DNA from 4 places in the Pseudomonas sp. YY-1 genome. Region 4 is predicted to be linked to each of the others. Evidence: riboswitches for the same ligand, from Rfam matches in the RefSeq annotation. Region 4 holds a riboswitch; each other region holds the start of a gene.
What was found. A riboswitch is a leader RNA that binds a small molecule or an ion and turns the genes downstream of it on or off. The one in region 4 is predicted to bind cobalamin.

Region 1 (4,206 bases), on a different contig from region 4:
CATCAGGCCGACGCTGGGGGCGTGGTGCGCCGCCTCGAGCAGGCGCGCCAGCACCTCGGGCGGCACCTCGCCGCCGGCAAAATGGCGCATGTCGCGACGCTCGGCGATGACGCGGTATACCGCGGCACGCTCCTGCGCGCTGAAGGCATGGTCGGTCACGGACGCAACAGCGCGGCGGCTGCCTCCGGGTTGGAGGGCAGGTAGAAATGGATATAGCTGGCCGTTAGTCGCCCCAAACGATATACCGACTCAGCCACCGGCTTGCCATTCGGGCAACGGCCAAGCACCAGGGGCTGCAGCGGGCTGTCCAGTCGCGAGTGATGGTAGCTGTGGCCACGTAGCTCGCCTTCGGGCAGCGCCACTTCCTGCAGGGCCAACGCGGTCAGCCGCGGCTGCAAGGCCGCGCTGCCGCTGAGCAGGCCGAGCATGCGCCCGCTGGCACCTTGCTTGTCGCGCAGCTCATCGAGCAGATAGAGCATGCCGCCACATTCGGCCAGCAGCGGCTTGCCGGACTGGTGATGGGCGCGAATCGCGTCAGCCATGGCCTGATTGCTCTCCAGCTCGGAGAGGTACAACTCGGGGTAACCACCAGGCAGGTACAGACTGTCGACGTCGGGCAACGCGCTATCGACCAGTGGCGAGAAGTAGCGCAATTCGGCGCCTAGCGCCTGCAGCAGGTCGAGATTGGCCTGATAAAGGAAGGCGAACGCGGCATCACGCGCCACGCCGATGCGCACGCCATTCAGCAATGGCGCAGGTTCATCGAACTGCGGCGCGGCGAAGCTCACCGCTGGCGGCAGGTCGACGTTGGCGCTGGCGGCCAGGGCATCGGCGGCGGCGTCCAGGCGCGCATCCAGATCGGCCAACTCGCCCGCCTGCACCAGCCCCAGATGGCGGCTGGGCAATTCCACCGCGGCACTGCGCGGCAAGGCGCCGAACCAGTGGATGCTGGGCGGCAGGGCATCGCGCAGGATATCGCCATGGCGCGTGCTGGCGACGCGGTTGCCGAGCACCCCGGCAAAGGGCAGATCCGGCTGGAAGGTAGCCAGACCGTGGGCCAGCGCACCGAAGGTCTGCGCCATGGCCGCACCGTCGATAACCCCAAGCACCGGCACGCCGAAATGACGCGCCAGGTCGGCCGCCGACGGCTTACCGTCGAACAACCCCATCACCCCTTCGATCAGGATCAGATCAGCCTCGCCAGCGGCCCGCCACAGCAGGCGACGGCTTTCCGCCTCGCCAACCATGGCCAGGTCGAGCTGATACACCGGTGCGCCACTGGCACGAGCATGGATCATCGGGTCGAGAAAGTCCGGGCCGCACTTGAACAGCCGCACCCGACGTCCTTGACGCGTATGCAGGCGCGCCAGCGCGGCGGTGACGGTGGTCTTACCCTGGCCGGAAGCCGGGGCGGCAATCAACAGCGCCGGACAGTGACGTGCTTCCATCAGAATTCGATGCCCTTCTGCGCCTTTACCCCGGATTTGAACGCATGCTTGACCAGGCTCATCTCGGTGACCGTATCAGCCGCCTCGATCATCCCCGGCAAGGCGCCACGCCCGGTCACTACCACGTGCTGCAGCAGCGGCCGAGCCTCGATATCGGCCAGCACCGGCTCCAGTTCGAGGTAGCCATGCTTGAGTGCGATGTTCAGCTCGTCCAGCACCACCAGGCCGACGCACTCGTCGCTCAGCAGGCGGCGAGCCACCGCCCAGGCCTCCTGCGCCTTGGCGATATCGCGCTGGCGATCCTGGGTTTCCCAGGTAAAGCCCTCACCCATCACGTGGTAGCTGACTTCCTCGGGAAAGCGGCGGAAGAAGGATTCTTCACCGGTGCTGGCCGCGCCCTTGATGAACTGCACCACGCCGACCTTGAGGCCATGACCGAGGGCACGCGCGACCATGCCGAAGGCGCTGCTGCTCTTGCCTTTGCCATTGCCGCTGTGCACCAGCAACAGGCCGTATTCGTCCTGGGCCTGGGCGATCTTCTCGTCGATCAGGGCTTTCTTGCGCTGCATGCGCGCCTTGTGGCGGGCATCACGCTCGGTGGACTCGCTCATGCTGTGCTCCTGTACATCAGGCACCCGCGTCGACTGTCGGTAAACAGTACGAGCAACGATGGGGAGCAGATCGCGATGGTCCGCGCGTCCTCACCCTGGTGCCAATGGCTGGTCAGGCGAGCGGAAGACAGGAAGCACAACATCCCGGAAAAACCGGAGCGTCGGCCGGACAACGCCCTCCGCGATGCCGTGAAAATGCGACAGGCCGGTCTCCGGGCTTGTGAGCGAGCCCGAAGGTTCGGCACCGCGCCTTCCCGTGCGGTGCACAGTGGCCTTGAGCGGTGTTTGACTCACCTACCGTTGCGGGGGCAGCGCCGGCATTCGGACCGGCTTCCCTGTTTCACCCCATGGCTACCATTCACGGCAACTCGGGGCACCTGAAGCAAGGCGCGCAGGGTAGAGGCTGGCAGCCCTGCGCGTCAACGTCGAGACCGCTCAATGCCTGGGGGTGAAGCCCGGCGGCTTGCTGGCCAGCCATTCGACGAAGGTGCGCAGGCGCTCATCACCCAGCAGCGCGTCACGGCTGTTGTAGGTCAGCGCCAGCTCCTTTTCGCCGAACAGCCGGTGAATCTGGTTGTGGCAGGCGCGGCAGACCCAGAGCGTAGCCCTGATGCGCTCATGACGAGCGAAACGCTTCTGCACGTAGGTCTTGTCGTGCAGGGCCTTGGGAATCAGATGATGACGCGTCAGCGCAACGGGTCGCGCGCACAGCTCGCACACCTCGGGCTGAGGCGGTAGGCGAATGGGATCGACCATGGACAGTAATTCAGGGATTACGCGCGAGCTCTGGCGTGATGACGCGCTTGGCATCGAGATAGACGCCCTGCCAATAACCGCTGGTGAGGCTGTCCAGGCGCACCGTACCGCCGGTAGAGGGAGCATGCACGAAGCGGCCGTCGCCGACATAGATGCCGGCATGGCTGACGGCGCGTCCGCCATTGGTGGCAAAGAACACCAGGTCGCCACTTTTCAGGGCATCGCGACGGACATCTGGGGTGCGCATGGCACTCAGCTCACGCGTCGAACGCGGCAGGCTGATACCGGCAGCATCGCGATAAACATAGCCAATCAGGCCACTGCAGTCGAAACCACCTTCCGGGGTATTACCGCCATAACGATAGGGCGTACCAACCAGGCCGAGGGCGCGGAACAGCACATCTTCGGCACCACCCTGATAGGACGAAGCAGAGACTGGAGGACTATAGATAGGCTGGGGAGAGGGAGCGCGACTGCTGCAAGCACTCAGCAGCAGAGCGAGAGCGATGAGGGCAACACGGGTCGTGACGGGCATAAGCGAGGCGATCCTGAGCCTGAATGCGCTCTACTCTGCCGCTTGCAGACAAACGGCGCAACCCTCAGCACCTGCTCAAGGCTGACAAGACAGCCCTTGAACAGATTCTGCAGTTACGCCGTATGCATCAGTTATGACGCTTGGCAGCGACCTGATCTTCAACCGGAGCCAGCGCAAGGACGCGCTTGGCCTGCAGATAGCTGCGGTTCCAGTAGCTGTCGTCAAGGCTATCGATGCGCACACCACCACTGCGGCTGCTGCTGGAGTGGATGAACTGATCATCACCCAGGTAGATGCCGGCATGACTGACGCGACCACGACCACGATCATTGAACAGGATCAGATCACCCGGTTCCAGATCGGCGCGCGCCACCTTCGGCGCATCGAGGTTGATCAGCTCACGCGTGGAACGCGGCAGTTCCAGGCCGACTTCCTCGCGGAACAGGTAGCCGACAAAACCGCTGCAATCGAAACCAGACTGTACCGAGCTACCGCCGTAGCGATAACGGGTACCGATCAGCGAACGCCCGAGATCGAGCAGGCTGTCGGCCAGTTGCGGCATTTCATAGGGTTGATCGTCGATCAGCGCGTTGATCTCATCATCGGCAGGTTCATCCTGCTCGATCATCAGGCGAGTCACAGGTTCGACTGCTGCATCGCTGATCGGTTGCTGCGGCTGCGTCTGCGGCGCATGGCCGGCACAGGCAGCGAGAAAGACTGTGAGTGCGAGAGGCACGAGGGGTGCGAAGCGTTTTAGCATGGGCACGACCGTGTCGGTTGGATTTACAAGTTGGCGACTATGCCCTCTACCAAGCCCATTTGCAAATTCTATCGTTATAAATGTGACCCAGTAGTT
Region 2 (4,206 bases), on a different contig from region 4:
GATGTCGGCGCCGGTTGCGGCTCCATCGGCATCGAATGGATGCGCGCCCATCCGACCTGCCTGGCCATTGCCATCGAGGCCAACGAAGGGCGTCAGGATCATATCCGCCACAACCGTGATGCCCTCGGCGTGCCCGGTCTGCAACTGGTCGCTGGACATGCGCCCGAAGCACTGGATGGACTGCCGGCACCGGATGCGATCTTCATCGGCGGCGGCGTCACCGTGCCAGGCGTGCTCGATGATTGCTGGGCCGCGCTCAAGCCGGGCGGGCGTCTGCTGGCCAATGCCGTGACCATTCAGAGTGAGGCGGCGCTGGTCGCCTTCCGTGAGCAGCACGGCGGTGAGCTGCTGCGTCTGACCGTGGCCCAGGCGCAGCCGTTGGGCGGCTTCGACACTTGGCGTGCGGCGCTGCCGATCACCCTGCTGACTGTGCGCAAGCCGTGAGCGCGCGACTCCTGCTGCTTGGCGGCACTACCGAAGCGCTGCGTCTGGCGCGTCGGCTGGGTCCGGAGACGGTGTACAGCCTGGCCGGTCTTGGTCGGGTGCCGGACGACCTGGCCTGCCGCGTGCGCGTCGGCGGCTTCGGCGGTGCCGAGGGCCTGGCAGCCTTTATCGCCGACGAAGGCATTGAACTGCTGCTGGACCTGACCCACCCCTATGCGGTGCAGATCAGCCACAACGCGGCCCGCGCCGCAGAAATCGCAGACGTGCCGTGCTGGGCATTGCGTCGCCCTGGCTGGCAGGCCGGCGCGGATGACGACTGGCGCGAAGTGGACGGTTGGGATGAGCTGATCCGCGCATTGGCGCCATTCGAACGGCCGTTCTTCACCTCCGGGCGTGAGCCGCTGGCGCATCTGCATGAAATCCCTGAACACCAGCACTGGACGGTGCGCTGCCTGCAGGCCGAGCCGGCGCCGCCGCGCGCCGAGATTATCGGTGCGCGCGGGCCGTTCTCGCTGGACGAGGAACGCGCCCTGTTCGCCCGCCTGTGTTGCGACGTGCTGGTGAGCAAGAACAGCGGCAGCGCGTCCACCGAACCGAAGTTGCAAGTCGCCCGTGAGCTTGGATTGCCGGTGTTGCTATTACGTCGGCCGCAGTTGCCGGCGGTAACGCGGGAGTTCGCGGAGTTGGACGCTCTCTACGAGGCGCTGTCCCTGTAGGGCGGGTGAAACCCGCCAACGCCGGTCTGGCGGGTTGCACCCGCCCTACGCTTGCGATCGTCGCGGCGGTTGCATCGCGCTTTATCGATCCACCGCTTTGGTGGACGTGAAAAGCGACGTCCACCCTACGCACGCTGCTAGACTGCCGGCCCGTTTTGGAGACCGTCATGAGCCAAACCCCCTACGCCCGCGTTCTGTTCATCGGCCCCGGCCTGGGTCGTGGAGCCTCGGCCGAGCATCTGCGGCAGCGCATCGAAACGCTGCTTGGTGAAGCGCACCTGCATGACACGGAGCAGGATGGTTTCTGGCTGGCCATCGATGAGGCGCCACGCCCGCTGCTGGTGGTCGAGCTGGAGCCGCGCGCCGATGCTGCGCACCGCGACTGGCTGCGTGAACGTATCGCCGAGCGGGGCGACGGAGCCGAGGTGTTCGTGGTTTGCACGGCGCTGGAGGACATTTGGCTCGATGGACTGGGTGCGCTGTTGGCGCATCACGAAGCGCATCTCCCCTGTAGCGACGTACCGCCCGTGCCGGAGCACCACGCCTGGTCGCAGATTCCCCCGCATGCGCAGCGCCTGCTGCTGTGCAACGGCCCGCGCTGCACGCGCAAGGGCGCGCTGGGCCTGTGGAAAACCTTGCGCCAGCGGCTCAAGGCCGCCGGCAAGCTGGAGTGCGAGGGCGGTGTGCATATCACCCGCAGCCAGTGCCAGTTTCCCTGTGACCTGGGCCCGACCGCGAGCCTTTATCCACAGGGCGAGTGGTATGGCATCAAGGATGAGGCGGCGGTGATCCGCCTGGTCGATGAGCGCCTGGTGGCGGGTAGGGCGTTGCCGGAGCTGCGTATCGACGAGCAGGCTTAACGCCACCCTTTCGCGGCTGAAGCGCAATGCCGGTCAGTCGCTCCTGCAGAAGAGCAATCGCCACTAAAGCGCCTCCCACAAAATGTCCCGCGCCTTGACTTCAGTGGAGGCGGGTGGTCATATCCGCCCCGCTTCAGGTGTCTCACGCCGCCGCGCGTGAGGTGAAACGGGAAGTCGGTTCAAGTCCGACGCTGCCCCCGCAACGGTAAGCGAGCGACCGCATCGATACGCCACTGTGCGCCACGCGCATGGGAAGGCGATGCGTTCATGACCCTCGCAAGCCCGGAGACCGGCCTGGAGTCGTTTGTGTCTGGCAACCCGCGGTGGGCGGGCGTTGACTCCAGTAGGGAGCCCCGTGCCCCTGTCTGCTGTTGCGCATTTTCCATCGGATTGCCGTGCCTTTTCTCTTTGCGATGGAAGCAATATGGCGCGCCATTTCCGCTACAAGAACCTCTTTTCGTCATGCCTGAAAGAAGGGCCTGGGCTCGTTTTCAGCTACCTGCAAAACAAGATAATGTTATGTTATAACACTAAGATTATCGCTTCAGGCCAGGGTCATTCGCGGTCGTCACTGGCCGTTGCAAGCCCCGATTCCAACGCCTCGAAGCGACTCGACGAGCCTCTTCAACGCCCCGGAATTGTTCACGTGCAACACCTCTTGCGCTTCTGCTCTCTGCCATTGCTGGTCTTGGCTGGCGGTACCGCCCTGGCCGATGACTCCGCTGTCGATCTCCCCGCTGTCACCGTCCAGGCGCAAGCCGCGCAGGAGGGCGAGACCAGCCTGCACACGCCGACCACGGCTGGCTCGCGCCTCGACCTGTCGGCCCTGCAAACCCCGGCCAGCACCACCAGCCTGAGCGGCGCAGAGGTACGCGAACGCAACAACCTGACGGTGCAGGATGCGGTGACGCGTACAGCGGGTATCAGCGATATCGGTGCGCCCGGCAACGGTGGCACCGCGCTGTCGGCGCGCGGTTTCACCGGCCATGCCTCGGTGATGACGTTGTTCGATGGCATCCGCATGTACACCGGCATGGGCACCGTATCGTTCCCGCACGATCCGTGGATGGTCGAGCGTATCGACGTGCTGCGTGGCCCGGCCTCGGTGCTGTACGGCGAAGGCACCACGGGCGCGGTGGTCAACGTGTTGGCGAAGAAGCCCTTCGAGGGCGAGATCAAAAACCACGTGCGCTTCGGCTACGGCTCGTTCGACCGCAATCAGCAGGCGCTGGATAGCGGCGGTTCGCTGAGCGACACCCTGAGTTACCGCCTCAACTTCAACCGTGAGGCCAGCCATGGCTGGGTGGACCGCGACGACTCGCAGAACCTGGGCCTGAGCGCTGCGTTGCGCTGGCAGGTCAACGATGACCTGGCCTTCACCCTGGCTCACGACCAGGGCAAGTTGCAGCCTGGCAGCTATTTCGGTACCCCGTTGGTCGATGGCAAGTTGCGCGACAGCCTGCGCGAGAAAAACTACAACGTGCGTAACGCCGAGATCGCCTACCACGAGCAGTGGACGCGACTGACCAGCGACTGGACGCTTTCCGATCAGGTCAGCGCCAGCAACCAGCTTTACTACCTCAAAGCGCGCCGCTACTGGCGTAACGCCGAGAACTTCACCTGGGACGCCGCTCAGGGTCAGCTCAACCGCCGCGAACATCTGGAGATCAAGCACAACCAGGAACAGATCGGCGACCGCCAGACCTTCACTTTTAACCATTCGCTGTTTGGCTTGGCCAGCCGCACCCTGGTCGGTGGCGAGTTCAACCGCATCCGTTTCAACCTGGCCAACAACTCGCCCTACACCGATGTCGGCGGTGGTGAGCTCATCGACCCGTGGAACCCGGCGCCGGACTACTACCAGAGCCTCGATGCCTATCGCCCGCATTCGCGTAGCGAGACCCGGACCTTCGCCCTGTTCGCCGAGAACCAGCTGCAGCTCAGCGAGCGCTGGTCACTGGTCAGCGGCATTCGTCGTGACCAGAACCATATCGACCGTGACGACCTGCGTGCCGGCACCCGCTCCGATCGCAGCCTGAGCGGCGGCAACTGGCGTGCCGGTCTGGTCTTCGCTGTTACCCCGCACCTGTCGTTGTACGGCCAGTACTCCACCAGCGAGGACGGGGTGAACAACCTCATCACGCTCAATCCGGGCCAGCAGCAGATGGACCTCACCGAGTCCAGGC
Region 3 (4,206 bases), on a different contig from region 4:
CTCCCGCTCAAATGGTCAGGGTCCAGAGTGGGTTACCGATAGTCGACAATGGGTTGTTAACAAATGCCGTGGATCATCCTGTGGATATCCTCGTGATACCTGGCTGAAACCCCGTAACTGCGGGCCTTTCAGCCAGTTGTACAAAAACTGAACCCTCGAGAAATGGCTATCCACAATAGTCTTGGATAACTTTCATAATTTCTTGTTGATAAGTCGCCGACCATCAATGATTGCGCGGCTTTCGTGCATTTGTGCGGTTTATCGCCAAGTCAGTCGCGACCGGGGCGGTAGAGATGCCGATGGGCGGCGTCGTACAGCGCCGACTCGGCGAAGGCGCCTGGATCGAGCACGTGACCAACGAGGATCAACGCCGTACGGCGGAAATCCTTGGTCGCGACCTTGGCTTCGATGTCGGCCAGGGTACCCAATACCCAGTCCTGGTCCGGCCAGCTCGCTCTGTGGATAACCGCGATGGGGCAGTCGGCGCCGTAGTGCGGCAGCAATTCGGCCACGATCGCCGGTAGCTGGCGTACGCCGAGATGGATGGCCATGGTCGCGCGGTGTCTGGCCAGGTCATGCAACTGCTCACCCTCGGGCATCGGCGAGGTGGTGCCGTAGCGGGTGAGGATCAGCGTCTGGGCGATGCCGGGCAGGGTCAGTTCACTTTCCAGCAGCGCCGCGCAGGCGGCTGTGGCGGTGACGCCGGGAATGATCTCGAAGGGAATGCCCAAGGCGCGCAGCTCGCGAATCTGTTCGCCAATGGCGCCATACAGTGAAGGGTCGCCGGAATGCACGCGGGCTACATCCTGGCCGCGCTTATGGGCCTGATGCAGCAGGTTGATGATTTCACCAAGATTCAGTTCGGCGGTATTCACCACCTGCTCGGCACTGTGACCCTGCAGCACCGCCTCGGGCACCAGCGAACCGGCATACAGAATGACCGGGCAGGAACGGATCAGGCGTTGGCCCTTGACGGTGATCAGTTCAGGATCGCCGGGGCCGGCGCCGATGAAGTAGACGGTCATGCGGGTTCTCAATCGAATGTGGCCAGCGCACAGGTGGCGCTGGCGCTGCGGTTTTTCTCGCCGAGCAGGCTGGCTGAAGTTCCCATGCGCGCCGCCAGCGCGAGGGCGCAAGGCTCGGCTACGGAGGGGCTGCCTGTTACGGCTTCGGTGAATGCATTGCCGGCTGTCATGGCTTGATAGGTGCTTAGTTGCTCGGGCGAGAAAAAAACCAGCTCCAGACCCAGTCCTTCAGCCAGACCTAGCAGACCGGCTTCGCCGTGCTTGTGGTCAATACTGGCCAATCCCGCGAGGTTATCCACAGTCAGCCCATATCGCGCCAGGCTGTGAGTCAGCAGGTCGAGTAGTTCGTCCTGTGCACAACCACGTCGACAGCCCAGGCCGGCAACCACCCAGGGGGCAGCAAGGGGATCGAGGTGGCTGGCGGTCATGAGCGGCATTCGTGTCGGAGGGTGACGTAGCTCATCATGGCACCTGCCAGCGGTCAACCGCGATTGACCGGCCGCCGCGGCCTGCGTAGCCTTCTCGCTTTCGAGGTTCTTCCCGGCAAGCCGCCGGGGAGCTAAGAGGGAACAGGGTCGATGCCCTGGCTGCCCCCGCAACTGTAAACGGTCTTAAACCCTTCAATGCACCACTGCTCTATAGCGGGAAGGTGAAGGGATGCGCGTAGCGCAAGCCGTGAGCCAGGAGACCTGCCTCGATAGACCAGCCACATGCTCGGACGGGGTGATCCGACGCGGCCAGCACGCCCTTGCGTGCCCGCCTGCGCGTACCCGTCCGCCGAACTTAACGACGCCACGGGGCCCTCCATGAAAACCCTCGCCAAACTGCCTGTCACCATCGTCACCGGTTTTCTCGGTGCCGGCAAAACCACTTTGCTGCGTCACCTGCTGGCCAATGCCGGCGGCCGCCGTATCGCGGTGATCGTCAACGAGTTCGGTGAGCTGGGCATCGATGGCGAGATCCTCAAGCAGTGCTCCATTGGTTGCAGCGAAGAGGAAGCCAACGGCCGCGTCTTCGAGTTGGCCAACGGTTGCCTGTGCTGCACCGTGCAGGAAGAGTTCTTCCCGGTGATGCGCGAGCTGGTGGCGCGCCGTGGTGACCTAGACCATATCCTCATCGAGACCAGCGGCCTGGCGTTGCCCAAACCGCTGGTACAGGCCTTCAACTGGCCAGAAATCCGCAACGCCTGCACCGTCGATGCGGTGATCACCGTGGTCGACAGCCCGGCGGTGCTCGCCGGCACCTTCGCTGCCTTCCCCGACCAAGTGGACGAACAGCGCAAGCTCGACCCCAACCTCGACCACGAATCGCCGCTGCACGAACTGTTCGCCGACCAGCTGGCCAGCGCCGACCTGGTGATCCTCAACAAGGCCGACCTGCTCGACGTCGAGGCGCTGGCCGCCGTACGTGCCGAGGTGGCCGAAGAACTACCGCCGGCGGTCAAGGTGATCGAGGCGCACGGCGGCGAACTGCCGTTGGATGTGCTGCTGGGCCTGAACAGCGAGACCGAGCTGCATATCGACAGTCGCCGTACTCATCATGACGATGAAGACGAGGATCACGATCACGAAGAATTCGACTCGTTCCACGTGGAACTACCGGAAACAGAGGAGGCGCGCCTGCTGGCCGCGCTGAAGGACGCAGTGGCCAAGTACGGCATTCTGCGGGTTAAAGGCTTTGCGGCGATCCCTGGCAAACCCATGCGCCTGCTGGTGCAGGGCGTTGGCCAGCGCTTCGACCGCCACTTCGACCGCGCCTGGCAGGCCGACGAGCCGCGCCTGAGCCGCCTGGTGGTGATCGGCCAGCAGCTCGACCGCGCGGCTATCGAGGCCGAGCTGAAAGCGGCGCTGGCTTGATACAGAGCGTAGGGCGTACTTGATCGTAGGGCGGACTCAGGAGCGAAGCGAACAGTCCGCCGGATAACTGAGTCCACCCTACGGCGCTAAGACCAATCGCGGCTAAAGCCCCCTCCCACAGAGCCGAATATGCACTTACTGCGCACCCAGCCCGGCGCCCAACTGCCGGCCGACAGCATCGCCGACCTTGGCCAGACGCCTGCCGAGCTGGTGCTGCTGTGCACGGGGGATTCGCATCTGTCGTTGCTGGCTGAAGCCGCCCGGCAACTGCCGGACGACTACCCCAGCCTGCGCCTGGCCAGCCCGGCGCAACTGAGCAACAACGCCTCGGTCGATTTCTACGTCGAGCAGGTGCTGCAGCATGCCAAGGTCATCCTGATCTCCGTGCATGGCGGGGTGAGTTACTGGCGCTATGGCGTCGAGCGCCTGGTGGAACTGGGCGCGCGCGGCGCTACGGTGATCATGGTGCCCGGTGACGACAAGCCCGACCCGGAGCTGAATGCGCTCGGCAACGTCAGTGAAGAAGACAGCCAGCGCCTCTGGCAGTACCTGCGCCAGGGCGGCTTGGATAATGCTCGCCAGCTATTTCGCTGCATCGGCAGCCGCTGGCTGGGCCGTGATGACAGCTGGCAGGAGCCGCAACCGCTGCCGCGTGTCGGCCTCTATCATCCGCAGCGCAGCCCGGCGGCGCTGGCTGACTGGCAGGCGCAGTGGCAACCGGATGCGCCTGTGGTGGCGCTGCTGTTCTACCGCAACCATGTGCAATCGGCGAACACCGCCTTCGTCGATACCTTCTGCGCGCACCTTGTTCGGCAGGGCCTCAACCCGCTGCCGATTGCCGTGGCCAGCCTCAAGGAGGCGGCCTGCCTGGATCAGGTGCAGGCCTGGCTGGGCGAGACGAGCACCGCGCTGATCATCAATACCACCGGCTTTGCCCTGTCCAACCCCGAGGCGCCGCAGGCGCGGGTGTTCCGTCGCGATATCCCGGTGCTGCAGGCCATCTGCTCGCTGGACAACCAGGCGCAGTGGCAGGCCAGCGCCCAGGGCCTGGGCTCGCGCGACCTGGCCATGCACGTGGTACTGCCCGAACTGGATGGCCGACTGATCGGCACCGCCATCAGCTTCAAGGGCCTGGCCTGGCGCAGCGAGCGTAGCCAGAGCGATGTGGTGTGCTACCAGGCGCACGAGCCAGGTATGGCCTACGTCTCCGAAATAGCGCGTAACTGGTGCCAGTTGGCGATCAAAAGCAACGATCAGAAGCGAATCGGCCTGATCCTGGCCAACTACCCGACCCGTGATGGCCGTATTGGTAATGGCGTGGGCCT
Region 4 (4,206 bases):
GGCGGTGCCGTCGGTGGCGGCGGACAGGTCGGTGCTGGGAAATACGCGCGCCAGCTCGGCGGCGGTCACGCCACTGCCGGCCAGCTCATCGCCGCCCTCGACCACGTATGGGTAAGGAATGTTCTGCTGGCTGCGGCCGACTTCCACACGCAGGGTGAAGTCGTTCATCAATGGGCGCAGCTGCTCCAGCAAGTATTTGCGAAAGGCCGCCGGCTGGGTCACCGTGATGGCGTAGGTGCCCGGCACCTGTACCTTGGCATAGGCGCGCACGGTGGTCGGCACCTCGCCCTGGCACAGGTAGGTCAGGCGCAATTCGGGGTAGCGAAACAGACAGTGCTCGCTGGCATCGGGGCGGATGCGCTCCTTGAGGTAGCGCTTGAGAGCGTGGCTCAGGGCGCCAGTGGCCTCCTGGTGCAACGCGGCGAGGCGGTCGACTGCTTCTTCGGGGGTATGGGCAATGATGAAATCATCTGAGCAGGCTTTCACTGTGCATCTTCCTGACTGAACGTACGCGCCTATCTTGCCTGCATACGGTGACGAAAACATAGCGCGACAGACCTCACATCGCGCTGCCAACGACTAGGCTTGGAGCAATTGCCCAGAGGTCATCTTCATGCGTCGTGCAATCGTTGTGCTGTTGGTCGTGGCCTCGTGCTCAAGCACTCAAGCTGGTGAACTCGATGGCCACTACCGGGCCACGCTCGACGGCCAGTCGAGCGAGCTGATCCTGCGCCAGAACGACACCATGGTGGAAGGCGAGTACGTGGAGAACCAGCATCTACGCCTGATCGTCAAAGGCCGTTACGACGGCAAACTGCTACGTGCCGAGATCAGCGACCCACAGACCGGCCTGCTGCTGGCCAACATGAACGCCACCTATGCCAACGCCATGCTCAACACCAGCATTGCGGCGCGCAATCCCCGCAACGGCGAGGCGCTGGAACGCCAGGCATTGTTCCAGCGCGAAGCCGCAACAACGGCGGCGACGCCTTCCGTCGCAGGCGCTCAGGATTCGGCGCTGGTCGGCACCTGGGTGCACGAGAAGATCATCAACAGCGGCGGCGCCAACTTCGCCTCGTTCAACACCCTGATGACCCTTCAACTGAATGCCGACGGTAGCGTCACGCAGTGGAGTCGCTCGGTCGGCGGCGGCAGCGACTGGAGCTACGACAGCCCCGGCGAGATGCAGTACAGCGGTCACTGGCGCAGCCAGGACGGCATGCTGATGGTGCGCCTGAGTGGCGCCACCGATTATCAACCTGCCGCCTACTACCGCTTCAGCGACCAGTACCTGGTCACCGAGAGCAATACCGGCAAGATGATCTGGCAGCGCCGCCGCTGAGTGACGGGGTCAGGCAGTCTGATGCAGGCGCACGTTGAACAGCGGCCCCTGGCTGAAGCGCGACAGCGCCTTGGCCCCGGCCAGCACACCCAGGTCGATCAGCGGTTCGACCAGGATCACGCTCATATAGGCCAGACCGAAACTGCCCACGGCCGCCAGGTTCTCGCTGGAGAAGCCGTGACCGTAGAAGGCCCAGAACGCAACCCAGGCGACGATGCCGCCCTGATAGGCAGTCGACAGCGCCAGCGCCTGCTTGTAGGAAAGATCGACGTACGCGGTGCCGGGCGCAACGATGCGCTTGGCCAGCAGGCTGATGCCCCACAGCGGGATCAGCAGCGTGGTGACGTTCATGCCGTACTGCGGCAGGTCGAACTGAGCGAACAGCAGCCCCTGCAGCAGCAAACCAGCCGCCAGACCGATGGCTGCGGCACCAGCGCCGAACAGCAACAACAAGGTAGAACCAAGGATCAGGTGCACCTCGGAAACGCCCACCGCATGATGCGGAAACACCTCGAAGAAGCAGAACACCAGCGCGGTGGTCAGCAGGCTGCGCAGCGCCAGGGCGGCGGCACCACCGTTGCTGCGGACGCTGTCCAGGGCGAGTTTGGCGGTCAGGCCGAAAGCGGTGACGGCCGTTGCGTAGCTGAGCAGGATCTTGGCGCCTTCGACGACACCGGGTTCGATATGCATGCGAGTTCCTTTGCCGCGCCCACCGCGCGACGATTCGGATAGAGGGTGGGCGAAACGCCCGTTGTCGATGGCAGGTCTCCTGGCTCACGGCTTGGCACTCCGCCCGCCTTCCCGACCGGAGTCAGTGGCATGAGGGCATCGTTCGCCGCTTACAGTTGCGGGGGCAGCCAGGGCATTGGCGAGATTCGCCGCACCCTGTTCCCTTTTCATCCGCGTCACGTACGTGCACGCAGAACCATCAGCGGCAAGATTACTCGCCTGCCCGGCTAAAAAACAGCGTGCCGGGCAATCACATTCGGGCCTTGCTCAGGCCGGCAGCGTCACCACGGCCATGGTCACCGAAGCCTTGCTGTACAGGCGTTTCTCGCCGTTTTCCTCGCCGAACACCTCGGCCTCGACCACAGTCGCCTGGCGCCCGGCCTTGAGCACCTCGGCGCGGCAGAACAGGCGTTCACTGCGCGCCGGGCGTAGCAGGTTGACCTTGAACTCCAGGGTCAGCACCGTCTGCCCCTCGGCCACCAGCGTCGCGGCGGCAGCACCGGCCGCATGATCGGCCAGAGTGGTCTGTACACCAGCGTGGATGAAACCGTTCTGCTGCAGGTGGCGCGGCTGGATATCCAGCTCCGCCTCGACCCAACCTGGGCCGCAGTCGGTAGCTCGAATGCCCAGGTCGTTGATGAAGTTGGCATCGGCGAAGCCTCGCTCGACCAACTCGCGATAACGCGGATGTGCTTGCATGCGGGCCTCCGGTCAGGCCAGGTGCGGCGTGCTACGCGCCAGCAGCGCCTCGACGTCGACACCGCGTGGCAGGGTGCCATAGACGCGGCCACGGCCATCCAGGCGGCTGGCGATAAAGGCATCGGAGACGGTGGCGTTGCCCGCCTCCAGCAGCAGCTTGGCCTGCAGCGCCACAGCCATGTCTTCGGTGAGCTGGCGCGCGCGGTACTGGATATCGGCGGTATCGGCAAAATCGGCTTTCAGACGCTGGATATGTGCCTTCAGGCGAGCATCGCCATGGCCATCGCCCAGCTCGGCGAACAGCGCATCGAGCACGCCGGGCTCCTTGGACAATGCGCGCAGCACGTCCAGGCATTGCACGTTGCCGGAGCCTTCCCAGATCGAGTTGACCGGCGCTTCGCGGTACAGGCGCGGCAGGATGGTTTCCTCGACGTAACCGGCGCCGCCCATGCACTCGCTGGCCTCGTAGATCATTTCCGGCGCGCGCTTGCAGATCCAGTACTTGCCCACGGCTGTGACCAGACGAGCGAATTTGTCTTCCTGCGCGTCATGCTGGTGGTCGAGCGCGCGCCCCATGCGCATGCACAGCGCCAGCGCGGCTTCGCTCTCCAGCGCCAGGTCAGCCAGCACGTTCTGCATCAACGGCTGGTCGGCGAGCAGCTTGCCGCCCACCTGACGATGCGCGCAGTGGTGCGCGGCCTGGGTCAGCGCCTGGCGCATCAGGCTGCTGGAGCCGACCATGCAATCGAAGCGGGTCATGGCCACCATCTCGATGATGGTCGGCACACCGCGGCCTTCCTCGCCGAGCATCCAGGCGAAGGCGCCGCGGTACTCCACCTCACTGGAAGCGTTGGCCCAATTGCCCAGTTTGTTCTTCAGGCGCTGGATGTAGAACGCGTTGCGCGTGCCGTCCGGGCGGTGACGCGGCAGCAGGAAGCACGACAGGCCCTTGTCGGTGTAGGCCAGGGTAAGGAAGGCGTCGCACATCGGCGCCGAGCAGAACCATTTGTGGCCAACCAGCTCGTAGCCTTGCCCCGGCCCGCCAAGGCCGATGGGATAGGCGCGGGTGGTGTTGGCGCGCACGTCGGTGCCGCCCTGTTTCTCGGTCATGGCCATGCCGATGGTGACGCCGGTCTTCTGCTCCATCGGCAGGTTGCGCGGGTCGTACTCGGTGGCGAGGATCTTCGGCAGCCACTGCTCGGCCACGTTGGCTTGCAGGCGGATGGCGGGCACCGCGGCAAAGGTCATGGTCAGCGGGCAGCCACTGGCGGCCTCGGCCTGGCTGTGCATATAGGTCAGACCGGCGCGTGCGACGTGCGCGCCGGCGCGCGGGTCGGTCCAGGGCAGCGACGGCAGGCCGTGCTCGACCGCCGTACGCATCAGCTCGTGGTAGGCCGGATGGAACTCCACCAGATCGATACGATTACCGTAGCGGT

Region 1: linked by a shared signal. The riboswitch ahead of cobO (cob(I)yrinic acid a,c-diamide adenosyltransferase) and the one ahead of CXP40_RS09555 (energy-coupling factor ABC transporter permease) in region 4 are both predicted to bind cobalamin.
Region 2: linked by a shared signal. The riboswitch ahead of CXP40_RS13190 (TonB-dependent siderophore receptor) and the one ahead of CXP40_RS09555 (energy-coupling factor ABC transporter permease) in region 4 are both predicted to bind cobalamin.
Region 3: linked by a shared signal. The riboswitch ahead of cobW (cobalamin biosynthesis protein CobW) and the one ahead of CXP40_RS09555 (energy-coupling factor ABC transporter permease) in region 4 are both predicted to bind cobalamin.

The regions. Positions count from the first base shown of each region.
Region 1 is NZ_PJLX01000007.1:114,809-119,014, reverse strand. Features, by position in the region: gene bluB (5,6-dimethylbenzimidazole synthase) at 1-159, opposite strand, end outside; gene CXP40_RS12110 (cobyrinate a,c-diamide synthase) at 156-1,448, opposite strand; gene cobO (cob(I)yrinic acid a,c-diamide adenosyltransferase) at 1,448-2,059, opposite strand; cobalamin riboswitch at 2,245-2,455, opposite strand; gene CXP40_RS12100 (hypothetical protein) at 2,495-2,815, opposite strand; gene CXP40_RS12095 (C40 family peptidase) at 2,826-3,350, opposite strand; gene CXP40_RS12090 (C40 family peptidase) at 3,478-4,110, opposite strand.
Region 2 is NZ_PJLX01000008.1:91,814-96,019, forward strand. Features, by position in the region: gene cbiE (precorrin-6y C5,15-methyltransferase (decarboxylating) subunit CbiE) at 1-444, shown strand, start outside; gene CXP40_RS13180 (cobalt-precorrin-6A reductase) at 441-1,160, shown strand; gene CXP40_RS13185 (ferredoxin) at 1,328-2,020, shown strand; cobalamin riboswitch at 2,139-2,333, shown strand; gene CXP40_RS13190 (TonB-dependent siderophore receptor) at 2,667-4,206, shown strand, end outside.
Region 3 is NZ_PJLX01000008.1:32,233-36,438, forward strand. Features, by position in the region: gene cobM (precorrin-4 C(11)-methyltransferase) at 270-1,025, opposite strand; gene CXP40_RS12925 (cobalamin biosynthesis protein) at 1,034-1,453, opposite strand; cobalamin riboswitch at 1,540-1,737, shown strand; gene cobW (cobalamin biosynthesis protein CobW) at 1,832-2,881, shown strand; gene cobN (cobaltochelatase subunit CobN) at 3,011-4,206, shown strand, end outside.
Region 4 is NZ_PJLX01000005.1:203,639-207,844, reverse strand. Features, by position in the region: gene amn (AMP nucleosidase) at 1-546, opposite strand, end outside; gene CXP40_RS09560 (hypothetical protein) at 614-1,342, shown strand; gene CXP40_RS09555 (energy-coupling factor ABC transporter permease) at 1,352-2,032, opposite strand; cobalamin riboswitch at 2,084-2,287, opposite strand; gene CXP40_RS09550 (PaaI family thioesterase) at 2,339-2,770, opposite strand; gene CXP40_RS09545 (acyl-CoA dehydrogenase family protein) at 2,783-4,206, opposite strand, start outside.